DNA from 2 places in the Pseudomonas sp. SJZ080 genome. Region 1 is predicted to be linked to the other one. Evidence: riboswitches for the same ligand, from Rfam matches in the RefSeq annotation. Region 1 holds a riboswitch; the other holds the start of a gene.
What was found. A riboswitch is a leader RNA that binds a small molecule or an ion and turns the genes downstream of it on or off. The one in region 1 is predicted to bind cobalamin.
Positions count from the first base shown of each region.

Region 1 (6,236 bases):
CAGCACGTCCAGGCGACCGCGACTTGGCGCGCCGCTAGGGCCGGCCGGGACGAAGCGGCCGCTGAGGGCGTCGAGCAGACCGCGCATTTCTGCGGGGCCGCAGGCGTCCAGTCGAGGTGCGACGACTTCGTGCAGGTTGTCGAGGATGGCGCCAACCTCGTCCCAACTCGCCTCCTGTGGGAGAAGGCCCCCTCGCCACAAGGGTTCGGGGTCGGGATTCAGGGTTTGCGCGATGAGTTGCGCGGCGAACAGCTCCAGGCGCTCGCGGGTGTCCCCCGCCGTGCGCCAGGCTTCATCGCCAAGCGATTGCAGTTCAATTGGACGCGGCCCGGCCCAAGGCTCGGCCAACGCACAATCCAGTGGATCAAACCCCAACTCGAACGCCTTGGCCAACGCTCGCAACAGACTTGATTGCGCCCCACGGCCATCGCCACGAGGAATGCGCAACAACGCCAACAACGTATCAATGCGCAAACGCCCGGAGGGCGACTCGCCAAAGATGTGCAGGCCATCGCGGATCTGCGACTCTTTCAAATCGCACAGGTAAGTGTCGAGACGCGGCAACCAGATCGCCGCATCGGCGTCGCTGTCGAGTTTCTCGTCCAGTTGCAGTTCGCGGTCGATGTGCGTGTCGCGCACCAGTTGCAGGATGTCGCGCTGCAACTCCCGGGCGCGACGCGGATCCAGCAATTGCGCTTCGTAATATTCGTCGGCCAACAGTTCGAGGTTGCGCAGTGGCCCGTAGGTTTCGGCGCGGGTCAGCGGCGGCATCAGGTGATCGATGATCACCGCCTGAGTGCGCCGCTTGGCCTGGGCGCCCTCGCCCGGATCGTTGACGATGAACGGATAGATGTTCGGCAGCGGCCCGAGCAAGGCGTCCGGCCAGCAGGTGTCCGACAGCCCGACGCCTTTGCCCGGCAGCCACTCGAGGTTGCCGTGCTTGCCGACATGGATGACGCCGTGAGCGCCATAGGTGTTGCGCAACCAGAAGTAGAACGCCAGATAGCCGTGGGGCGGCACCAGGTCCGGGTCGTGATAGACCGCGCTCGGATCGACCTGATAACCGCGCGCCGGTTGAATGCCGATGAAGGTCAGGCCCAAACGCAGTCCGGCGATCATCATCCGCCCGCCGCGGAACATCGGGTCGCTTTCGGGTGTGCCCCAGCGCTCCAGCACGGCTTGGCGGTTGGCCTCGGGCAAGGCGTTGAACATCGAGTTGTAGTCGTCCAGGGCCAGGCTTTGATGACACGGACGCTGGTCGAGGGTATCGAGGTCGTTGCTGACACCGCCGAGCAATTGCTGGATCAACGCGGTGCCGCTGTCGGGCAGTTCGGCGGGCAGCGGATAACCTTCTGCGTGCAACGCACGAAGGATGTTCAACGCTGCGGCGGGTGTATCGAGGCCGACGCCATTGCCAATGCGCCCGTCGCGGGTCGGGTAATTGGCGAGGATCAGGGCGATGCGTTTTTCGCTGTTCGGCAGCCGCGCGAGATCGATCCAGCGCCGCGCCAGTTCGGCGACAAAATCCATGCGCTCAGGTGCAGGGCGGTAACAGACCACATCGGACTGACTGCGCTCACTGCGCCACGCCAGGTCCTTGAAACTGATCGGGCGGCTGATGATCCGGCCGTCCAGTTCTGGCAGCGCAATGTGCATCGCCAGATCCCGCGGACCAAGACCTTGCTCGCTGGCACGCCAACCGGGTTCATTGTCCTGGGCGCAGATGGCCTGGATCACCGGGATATTGCGGCGGAACGGCCGCAAATGCGGCGCTTCGGGGCTGGATTGAGCGAAACCGGTGGTGTTGAGAATCACCCCTGCTTCGACTTCATCCAGCCAGTCCTCGACCACCGCCAGGCAGCCGGGCTCTTTCAAACTGGCCACGGCAATCGGCAAGGGGTTCAACCCCGCCGTTTGCAAACGCTGGCAGAAAACATCGATGAACGCAGTGTTCGCCGCCTGCAAATGCGAGCGGTAAAACAGCACCGCCGCCACCGGTTGACCGGCTTGCCAGTCGGCGTGCCAATCACTCAATGCGGCGGGGCTTTTTTGTGGGTGATAGATCGCGGTACGCGGCAGGGTTTGCGGTTCGGCCCACGCATAGTCGCGATCCAGCCAGCGATTGGCCAGACAGCGAAACAGATCGAGGGCGTTGGCCATGCCGCCCTGGCGCAGGTAATGCCAGAGCCGGTCGCGGTCTTCGACGCCAACCGTGCTGAGGTCGCTGAGCTCCGGGTCCGGGCGATCATCGCCGGGCACCAGAATCAGCTGCACGCCGCGCTGCGAAAGCTCGACCAGACGCTCGACGCCGTAACGCCAATAGGCAATGCCGCCATGCAGCGAAATCAGAATTACCTTGGCGTGGCGCAGCACTTCATCGACATACAGGTCGACCGACGCATGGTTCTGCACCTGCATCGGATTGGCCAGGCGCACGCTCGGGTAATGGTCCGGCAATTGCTGCGCCGCTTCGGCGAGCAGCGCCAGGCTGGAATCACCGCTGCACAGGATCACCAGCTCGGCGGGGGTTTGTCCAAGGTCGGCAATGTTGTCGTCCGACACGAAAGCGCCGGGCTGGGTCCTGAGCAGGTGCATGGGTTAAACGCTGAGCGCGGCGCGCAGTTGCACTTCGAGTTGCGCGGCGTCCAACTCCTGACCGATCAACACCAGACGCGTGGTGCGCGCTTCATCAGTGCCCCACTGACGATCGAAGTGCTTGTCGAAACGCGTGCCCACGCCCTGGATCAACAGACGCATCGGTTTGTTCGGGATGGCGGCGAAGCCTTTGACCCGCAGAATGCCGTGCTTGACCACCAGTTGGGTCAGCGCGTCCAGCAGCAGGCTTTCGTCGGCTTGTGGCAGTTCGATGGAAATGGAGTCGAACGCGTCGTGATCGTGATCATCTTCGCCTTCATGGTGGTGATCATGATGGCTGTGACGGCTGTCGATGTGCTCTTCGGAACCGGCGCCGAGGCCGATCAGCACGTCCAGTGGCAGGCGACCGCTGCTGGCTTCGATGACTTTCACCGCCGGCGGCAGTTCTTCGGCGACTTCCAGGCGTACGCGAGCCAGGTCTTCCGGGCTGATCAGGTCGGCCTTGTTGAGAATCACCAGGTCGGCGCTGGCCAGTTGGTCGGCGAACAGTTCGTGCAGGGGCGATTCGTGGTCCAGGTTCGGGTCGAGTTTGCGCTGGGCGTCGACCTGATCCGGGAAGGCCGCGAAAGTGCCGGCGGCAACAGCCGGGCTGTCGACCACGGTGATCACCGCGTCAACCGTGCAGGCGCTGCGGATTTCCGGCCACTGGAAGGCTTGCACCAAAGGCTTTGGCAGGGCCAGGCCGGAGGTTTCGATCAGGATGTGGTCAAGGTCGCCGCGACGAGCGACCAGTTCGCGCATCACCGGGAAGAATTCTTCCTGGACGGTGCAGCACAGGCAGCCGTTGGCCAGTTCGTAGACCCGGCCGTTGGCTTCTTCTTCGGTGCAGCCGATGGAACATTGCTTGAGGATTTCGCCGTCGATGCCCAGTTCGCCGAACTCGTTGACGATCACCGCAATGCGGCGGCCCTGAGCGTTGTCCAGCATGTGCCGCAGCAAGGTGGTTTTGCCCGAGCCGAGGAAGCCGGTAACGATGGTGACGGGGAGTTTGGCCAGTGTTTTCATCGGATGCCCTTTGGCAAGGTGGCGGGCATACGGGACGACGACCGCTGCAACGAATGCGCGCGCGGAAGATTTCGCCACCGGATCACCCCGCCCGGTTGTAGTGAGAATTCGTGTCGAGGCAGGTCTCCTGGCTGACGGTGTGCCAGTCGCTGGACTGGCGTTTGCTGCGCCTTCCCGCGGGCTCCAGGGCTGGAGCGTGCAGTGGCGTGGCAGCGAACATCACCGTTCACAGTTGCGGGGGCAGCCGCGGCATCGACCGCGTTCCCTTCTTAGCTTCGGCAAACGCCGAAGAACCTCGAAAGCGCAAGGCTACGCATCGTCTTGGGGCGGGTCAATGTCTGTAGGCGCTGACGAAGGCTGCGATCTTTTGATTTTGCTTTTAAAAAACAGGATCAAAAGATCGCAGCCTTCGGCAGCTCCTACAAATCATCATTTCAATCCCAATTGAGAACCCCTGCCAATTGACGCCCAACCCCTGCCCATGCTCTCCTACGCACCTTGTTACGGGTGCCCTTCACAGGGTGAAACGGGAAACCGGTGAATCATGTGCTTTACTCAAAGCCATGTCAGTCCGGTGCTGCCCCCGCAACGGTAAGCGAGCGAAGCGTCAGATCCACTGTGCCAGCAGTTAGGCATGGGAAGGTGACGCTTGCAGGTTTCGGCTGACGCCCAAGCCCCTCGCGAGCCCGGAGACCGGCCCGCAACACAAAGTGACGTTCTGTTCACTGAATAACAAACCCGCGGTGGGCGGGCGCTGTTTGAATCTCTGCGAGCCCGATTCGCAGGGATCTTCCATGCGCTCTATTCACCCGCTGACAGACCAGAGGGAAGCGCCATGTCGATCATCAGCAGCACCGGCCACAGCACCGCCAGCACCACAACAACCCTGAGCCAACGCCTGACCGCCGCCGTGTGTGCGTCGATTCTTGGCGCGTGCCTTGTGTATTTCGCCGGTTTTTCGCACATCGAAGCAGTGCACAACGCAGCGCACGATACCCGCCACAGCTCTGCCTTCCCGTGCCATTGAGACCTGCCGACATGATCAAGCGTATTGCGCAAACCGCGGGTTTCACCGGGCTGCTGGCCGCCCTGTTGCTGACTCTGCTGCAAAGTTTCTGGGTCGCCCCGCTGATTCTGCAGGCTGAGACTTACGAAAAATCCGAGCCGGCTGCGGTTGAAGTTCACGAACACGCCGCCGGTACCGCCGCTCACACCCATGATGCCGAAGCCTGGGAGCCGGAAGACGGCTGGCAGCGCGTGCTGTCGACGACTGGCGGCAACCTGGTGGTGGCTGTCGGTTTCGCGCTGATGCTCGCCGGCCTCTACACCTTGCGTGCGCCAACCAAAACCTCCCAGGGTCTGCTTTGGGGTCTGGCTGGTTACGCGACGTTTGTACTGGCGCCGACCCTGGGCCTGCCACCGGAACTGCCGGGCACTGCCGCGGCGGACCTGGCACAACGGCAAATCTGGTGGATCGGCACTGCAGCGTCCACCGCTGTCGGCATCGCGCTGATCGTGTTCAGCCGCCACTGGCTGATGAAGATCCTGGGTGTGGCGATTCTCGCCGTTCCTCACGTCATCGGTGCGCCGCAACCGGAAGTGCACTCGATGCTCGCGCCGGAAGCCCTGGAATCCCAGTTCAAAATCGCTTCGCAGCTGACCAACGTGGCGTTCTGGCTGGCCCTTGGCCTGATCAGCGCCTGGTTGTTCCGCCGCAAAAGCGATGGCCAATACCACGCATGACGGATACCGGCACAGCGCCGACTTTGGTGGTCGGCCTGGGCTGCCAGCGCGGCTGCCCCGTCAGCACGCTGCGGGCGTTACTCGATCAGGCATTACAGGCGCATCAAATCGGACTTCACCAGATCAAGGCCCTGGCCAGCATCGACCTGAAGCGCGACGAGCCTGGCCTGATCGAACTCGCCGCACAACTCGCGCTGCCCTTGATGTACTTCAGCAGTGAGCAACTGGCTGGTTATCAACCTCAACTCAGCCACCGCTCGGACATCGCTTTTGAGCGCACCGGCTGCTATGGCGTAGCGGAAAGCGCCGCCCTCGCCCTCGCAGAACAACTGGCTCAGGCACCGGCAAAACTGTTGATCTCACGACAAAAATACGCCCAGGCGACCCTGGCATTGGCCAGCGCTGCGTAAAATCCTCGATAATCCCGCCCTCGATCATGAGCAATCTTCATCTGTAGCTTTGCCCAGACCCTTTTTCTGACAGGAAACGACGATGACCGTCTACTTCATTGGCGCAGGTCCCGGCGACCCGGAACTGATCACCGTCAAAGGCCAGCGGCTGATCCGCAGTTGCCCGGTGATCATCTACGCCGGCTCCCTGGTACCTGCCGCGGTGCTGGAAGGCCATCGCGCCGAACGGGTGGTCAATAGCGCCGAACTGCACTTGAAACAGATCATCGAACTGATCAAGACCGCCCATGCCAATGGCCAGGATGTGGCGCGGGTGCATTCAGGCGACCCAAGTCTTTATGGCGCGATTGGCGAACAGATTCGCTACCTGCGCGAACTCGATATTCCGTTTGAGATCATTCCCGGTGTCACCGCCACGGCGGC
Region 1 is NZ_VIUK01000002.1:295,647-301,882, forward strand. Features, by position in the region: gene cobN (cobaltochelatase subunit CobN) at 1-2,595, opposite strand, end outside; gene cobW (cobalamin biosynthesis protein CobW) at 2,599-3,660, opposite strand; cobalamin riboswitch at 3,760-3,973, opposite strand; cobalamin riboswitch at 4,149-4,377, shown strand; gene FBY04_RS03845 (CbtB-domain containing protein) at 4,496-4,687, shown strand; gene FBY04_RS03850 (CbtA family protein) at 4,699-5,403, shown strand; gene FBY04_RS03855 (cobalamin biosynthesis protein) at 5,400-5,813, shown strand; gene cobM (precorrin-4 C(11)-methyltransferase) at 5,896-6,236, shown strand, end outside.

Region 2 (6,236 bases), on a different contig from region 1:
CACTGAAGTGATGTAGTCCGGCACCAGGTCGCTGCCGATTTCATCCCGTTCGTTCACAGCAGTCCATAACGCTCCACTCTGCGGTTCCCACGCCATACCGTTGGGGTTGCGCAGGCCGGAGGCGAAGATCCGGTGATTGCCGGTGGCGCGATCCACTTCCCAGATCGCCGCGCGGCCTTCTTCCTGATCCATGCCGTTTTCGGCGACATTGCTGTTGGAACCCACCGTGACGTACAGCTTGCTGCCGTCCTTGCTGGCAATGACGTTTTTGGTCCAGTGGTGATTCAGCGTACCTCCCGGCAGGTCTACCACTTTGATCGGCTGCGACTTGATGGCCGTGTCGCCATTCTCATAGTGGAAACGCAGCAAGCGGTCCGTGTCGGCGACATACAGGTCATTGCCGACCAGCGTCATGCCGAAGGGCGAATTGAGGTTTTCCAGAAACACCGTACGGGTGTCGGCGATGCCGTCATGATCCTTGTCCCGCAACAGTGTAATGCGGTTCGGGCTCGGCACGGCGGCACCGGCGCGTCCCATGACTTTCTTCATGACCCAGCCTTTAACGCCTTTGCCGTCATCGGGTTTTGGCGGCGCGTTGGTTTCGGCGACGAGCACGTCACCGTTCGGCAGCACATACAGCCAGCGCGGGTGATCGAGGCCTTCGGCGAACGCCGCCACCTGAGTGCCCGCGGCGGCGATGGGTTTCGCACCGTCCGGCCAGCCGATCGCCGGGGCGATGTTCACCGTCGGGATCAGGGTTTTGTTCGGTTCGGGCAGTTTGGGCGACGGGCCGGTGCCGTCGGAGACTTGCAGTCTGGAGGTTTCGCCGCAGGCGACGAGCCCTCCGGCGAGGACGATGACGAGAACGAACGGGGGCTTGCGCATGCTGATCTTCCCTAAAAATGCAGTGACCTGATCAGTAGAGAAGCGCAAGCCCGCGATGGTTCAACCGTCAGCCGCGGGCTTCCTTGAACAGCACGGCGATGCCGGGGTGATAGTTGCCCGCTTCATTGCGCAACTTGCGATACGCGTAGGGGAAATACCAGGCGACGGCACAGGTGTGTTCCTTTTGCAGGTCGTCGACCATGTCCTGGAGTTCTTCCGGGGTAGCGCCGTGCTGGGCTTTTTGCGGTGCAACGAACAGGCAGCCGACTTTCAGGTCGCTGGCGTAGCTGATTCGCCTGGCGTCGCTGGTGATATCGGCCAGCGCTTGTGTCAGGTTCAGGCTGTTGACCCGCGGCCAGCGTTGCGTGGCTTGAAGGTAGGCACGCTCTTCGCTGGTGGCGATGAACAGGTCGGCGCGGGCGTTGCGTTCACCTTCCTCGTTCTGTTTGCGGCTGGGGGTCTGTTGCAGCGTGACCATTTCCGCCATCCACGCGGCGGCCGAGAGCAAGCCGAGGTTGGCTTTTTCGTCGTACCAGTAAGGCGTGTCATTATCGCCGCGCACGGCGTTATAACGGTCGATACAGTCAAACCAGCGTTCGAGAACCGGGCGCAGGAATTCCAGCTTCGGATTGCTGATGATCATGCCTTGCATGTGGCTTACCCTTGTTATTGTGATGTGGGGTTGTGGCTCTTTGATATCACTGCTGGAAGTGTGGCACAAGATTGGCGTCAGTAAATTGATCAGCGGCAGTTATTCGCCCGACGGCGTCCCGGCTTTAATTGACGCTCCACCCCCAACCCTCTAACCTTCGCGGCTTGTTTCAGGTGCTCTGTGACCTTGGTCGACAGAGTGAAACAGGGAAGCCGGTGAGTGCGTTCGTTCAATTCAGGAACAATCACGATTCCGGCGCTGCCCCCGCAACGGTAAATGAGTGAAGACTGAGCATTTTTGCCACTGTGTCGATACCGGCATGGGAAGGCGCGCAGTCAGGCGAAACGCCGCTCATGAGCCCGGAGACCGGCCTGATCCATCCAGCGGCATCACGGTGGGCGATGCCAGGCTTCTTGCCGTCTATTCTTGTGCCTGCCCGCCGTTATCCAGCCTCAACGGAGAGCTCCCCCATGACTGATACTCCCGATCGTGACGAACGCCATCTGGCGCGCATGCTGCGCAAAAAAGCCGTGATCGACGAACGCATCGCCAATTCGCCGAATGAATGCGGCCTGCTGCTGGTGCTGACCGGCAATGGCAAAGGCAAAAGCAGCTCGGCGTTCGGCATGCTCGCCCGCTCCATGGGCCACGGCATGCAGTGCGGCGTGGTGCAGTTCATCAAGGGCCGCAACAGCACGGGCGAAGAACTGTTTTTCCGGCGCTTTCCCGAGCAGGTGCGTTTTCATGTGATGGGCGAGGGCTTTACCTGGGAAACCCAGGACCGCCAGCGTGACATCGCCGCCGCCGAAGCCGCCTGGGCCGTTTCCCGTGAATTGTTGCGTGATCCGTCGGTCGGTCTGGTGGTGCTGGATGAATTGAACATCGCCCTCAAGCACGGTTACCTCGATCTTGATCAGGTGCTCAGCGACTTGCAGGCGCGTCCGCCAATGCAGCACGTGGTCGTCACCGGCCGCGGCGCCAAGCCGGAAATGATCGAACTGGCCGACACCGTCACTGAAATGGGCGTCATCAAGCACGCCTTCCAGGCCGGGATCAAAGCGCAAAAAGGCGTCGAGCTGTGAATCAGCCCCGTCATTGCCCGGCGGTCTTGATTGCCGCGCCGGCCTCCGGTCAGGGCAAGACCACCGTCACTGCCGCGCTGGCCCGTTTGCATCGCAATCAGGGGCGCAAGGTGCGCGTGTTCAAATGCGGCCCGGACTTTCTCGATCCGATGATTCTCGAGCGCGCCAGCGGTGCGCCGGTCTATCAACTGGACATGTGGATGGTCGGCGAGCAGGAAAGTCGTCGACTGTTGTGGGAAGCCGCCGGCGAAGCGGATCTGATCCTGATCGAAGGTGTCATGGGCTTGTTCGACGGCACGCCTTCCAGCGCTGACCTGGCGCGGCATTTCGGTGTGCCGGTGCTCGGGGTGATCGACGGCACGGCGATGGCGCAGACCTTCGGCGCGCTGGCGTTGGGGTTGGCGAAGTATCAGCCGGACCTGCCGTTCGCCGGAGTGCTGGCCAACCGTGTGGGCACTTTGCGCCATGCGCAATTGCTTGAAGGCAGCCTCACTGAAGGCTTGCGCTGGTACGGCGCGTTGTCCCGGGAAACCGGGATTGAATTGCCGAGTCGGCACCTCGGCCTGGTCCAGGCCAGTGAATTGAACGATCTCGATCTGCGCCTGGATGCGGCGGCCGATGCCTTGGCCAGCAGTTGCGAAGTCGCGCTGCCACCCGCAGTGGAATTCGCTGCGCCGGACGTGATCGCCGCCGAGCCGTTGTTGGCCGGTGTGCGAATTGCCGTGGCCCGCGACGAAGCCTTCGCATTCACCTACGGCGCAAGTCTGGACTTGCTGCGAGCCATGGGTGCCGAGTTGCTGTTTTTCTCGCCGATCCGCGACGCGCAATTGCCGGAGGCTGACAGCCTCTATCTGCCGGGCGGTTACCCGGAGTTACACCATGTGGCGCTGGCGCAGAACGCCCCGATGCTCAATGCCATCCGCGCTCACCACGCGGCGGGCAAGCCATTGTTGGCCGAGTGTGGCGGGATGTTGTATTTGCTCGATTCGTTGACCGATGTCGAAGGTACTCGCGCAGAGCTGGTCGGTTTGCTGGCCGGTGACGCGGTGATGCAGAAACGGCTGGCGGCACTGGCGTTGCAGGCGGTCGAGTTACCCGAAGGTTCGCTGCGTGGGCATACCTATCACCATTCGTTGACCAGTACCGAACTTGAGCCGATTGCCCGTGGCCTGAGCCCTAACGGCGGGCGGGGTGCGGAAGCGGTTTATCGTGAGGGACGGATGACGGCTTCCTACGTGCATTTTTATTTTCCGTCCAATCCGACGGCTGTTGCCGCGTTGTTTGCGCCTGACCGTGAGGACGCCATCGCGAACACGTCGAATCGTCGCACCGTCGCTCCCACACTGGATCACCTAACCCCTGTGGGAGCGGGCTTGCTCGCGAAGAGGCCATGACCGACAACGCATTCAGTCCGGCCGAACGGGAGGCGGTGTATCGCGCGATAGCCGAGCGCCGAGACATGCGCCACTTCAGCGGTGGCACCGTCGAACCCGAGTTGCTCCGGCGCCTGCTCGAAGCCGCGCATCAGGCCCCAAGCGTCGGCCTGATGCAGCCCTGGCGATTCATCCGCATCAGCGATCGCGCCCTGCGCGGAAAGATCCAGTTGCTGGTGGAAGAAGAACGCATCCGCACCGCCGAAGCCCTCGGCGAACGCACCGACGAATTCATGAAGCTGAAAGTCGAAGGCATCAACGATTGCGCAGAAGTGTTGGTCGCCGCGCTGATGGACGATCGTGAACGCCACATTTTCGGTCGCCGGACCTTGCCGGAAATGGACATGGCCTCGCTGTCCTGCGCAATCCAGAACCTGTGGCTGGCGTCCCGTGCCGAAGGACTCGGCATGGGCTGGGTCTCTTTATTCGAACCGCAAGCCTTGGCCGATCTGCTGGGGTTGCCCGTCGGAGCCAAGCCCTTGGCGATTCTTTGCCTCGGGCCGGTCAAGGAATTCTATCCGGCGCCGATGCTGGTACTCGAAGGCTGGGCGCAGGCGCGTCCGCTAAGTGAATTGCTGTATGAGAATTTTTGGGGAGTGAGTCAATGAGTGTGGCGTTGTTGAGTATCGCCGCAGTTGCGCTGGATGCGCTGCTGGGTGAACCCAGGCGCTGGCATCCGCTGGTGGCGTTCGGCCGTTTTGCCGACCGCATCGAACAACGTTTCAATGGCGGTGGACGCGGCTGGCGCAGCCACGGCGTTACCGCCTGGGTGATCGCGGTCGTGCCGCTGACCTTGCTCGCCACGGCTTTTTCCTGGGCGCCTTATGTCGGCTGGATCGTCGAGATTCTCGCGCTCTATTGCGCGCTCGGCATGCGCAGCCTCGGTGAACACGTCACGCCTGTGGCGAAGGCGCTGCGCAGTGATGATCTGGAGGAAGCGCGCACGCGTGTCGGTTACCTGGTCAGTCGCCAGACCAGTGAACTGGATAAAACCGAAGTCGCTCGTGCCGCCACCGAATCCGTCCTGGAGAACGGCAGTGACGCGGTGTTTGCCGCGCTGTTCTGGTTTGCCGTGGCCGGTGCGCCCGGCGTGGTGCTCTACCGATTGAGCAATACGCTGGATGCGATGTGGGGTTATCGCAACGAGCGCTTCGAACGTTTCGGCTGGGCCGCAGCGAAGATCGACGACGTGCTCAACTATATTCCTGCGCGACTGGTCGCATTGACCTACGCGCTGTTGGGCAAAACCCGACTCGCCCTGAAATGCTGGCGCACCCAGGGCCCGACCTGGGACAGCCCGAACGCCGGTCCGGTGATGGCCGCCGGTGCCGGTGCGCTGGGCGTCGAGTTGGGCGGGGCGGCGATTTATCACGGCGAATTGCATCAGCGTCCGCCGTTGGGCGAAGGCGTGCCGGCGGATGCCGACTCCATTGACCGTGGCTGGCAATTGGTCCAGCGCGGGGTATGGTTATGGCTGCTGATTCTTTGCGTGGGGGCTGAATTCTATGCTTGAACACGGTGGACGGTTGCGCAAGGCCGCGCTCGAATACGGCATCGCCGAAGCCGATTGGCTTGACCTGTCCAGCGGCCTCGCGCCCTGGGCGTTTCCAGTCCCGGACATTCCGTTGCGCGCCTGGGCGCGATTGCCGGAAAGCGATGACGGGCTGGAACAAGCAGCTTGCGATTATTACGGTGCCGCGCAGGCGCTGCCGGTGGCCGGTTCGCAAATGGCGATCCAGTTGCTGCCGCGTTTGCGTCGGGTCGGCAAGGTCGGCGTGCTGTCGCCGTGTTACGCCGAGCACGCCGAAGCGTGGCGCCGTAATGGCTACGTCGTGCGTGAAGTAATGGAGCAGGAGGTCGACTTCTTCCTCGACAGCCTCGACGTGCTGGTGGTGGTCAACCCGAACAATCCCACGGGCCTGAGCCTGACTCCGAGTCGTCTTCTCGATTGGCATTCCAGACTGGCCCAGCGCGGTGGCTGGCTGGTGGTGGACGAAGCGTTCATGGACAACACACCCCAACTGAGCCTGGCGCCGTGTGCCCATCAGGTCGGTTTGATCGTGTTGCGCTCTTTCGGCAAGTTTTTTGGTCTGGCCGGTGTGCGGTTGGGGTTCGTGCTGGCGGAGCGCAAGCTGCTCAAATTGCTCGCCGAGCAAGTCGGGCCCTGGGCCGTCAGCGGACCGA
Region 2 is NZ_VIUK01000006.1:616-6,851, forward strand. Features, by position in the region: gene FBY04_RS10370 (sorbosone dehydrogenase family protein) at 1-885, opposite strand, end outside; gene FBY04_RS10375 (hypothetical protein) at 953-1,537, opposite strand; cobalamin riboswitch at 1,692-1,927, shown strand; gene cobO (cob(I)yrinic acid a,c-diamide adenosyltransferase) at 2,008-2,619, shown strand; gene FBY04_RS10385 (cobyrinate a,c-diamide synthase) at 2,616-4,013, shown strand; gene bluB (5,6-dimethylbenzimidazole synthase) at 4,010-4,660, shown strand; gene cbiB (adenosylcobinamide-phosphate synthase CbiB) at 4,657-5,565, shown strand; gene cobD (threonine-phosphate decarboxylase CobD) at 5,558-6,236, shown strand, end outside.
Region 2: another riboswitch for cobalamin. It lies ahead of cobO (cob(I)yrinic acid a,c-diamide adenosyltransferase); the one in region 1 lies ahead of FBY04_RS03845 (CbtB-domain containing protein).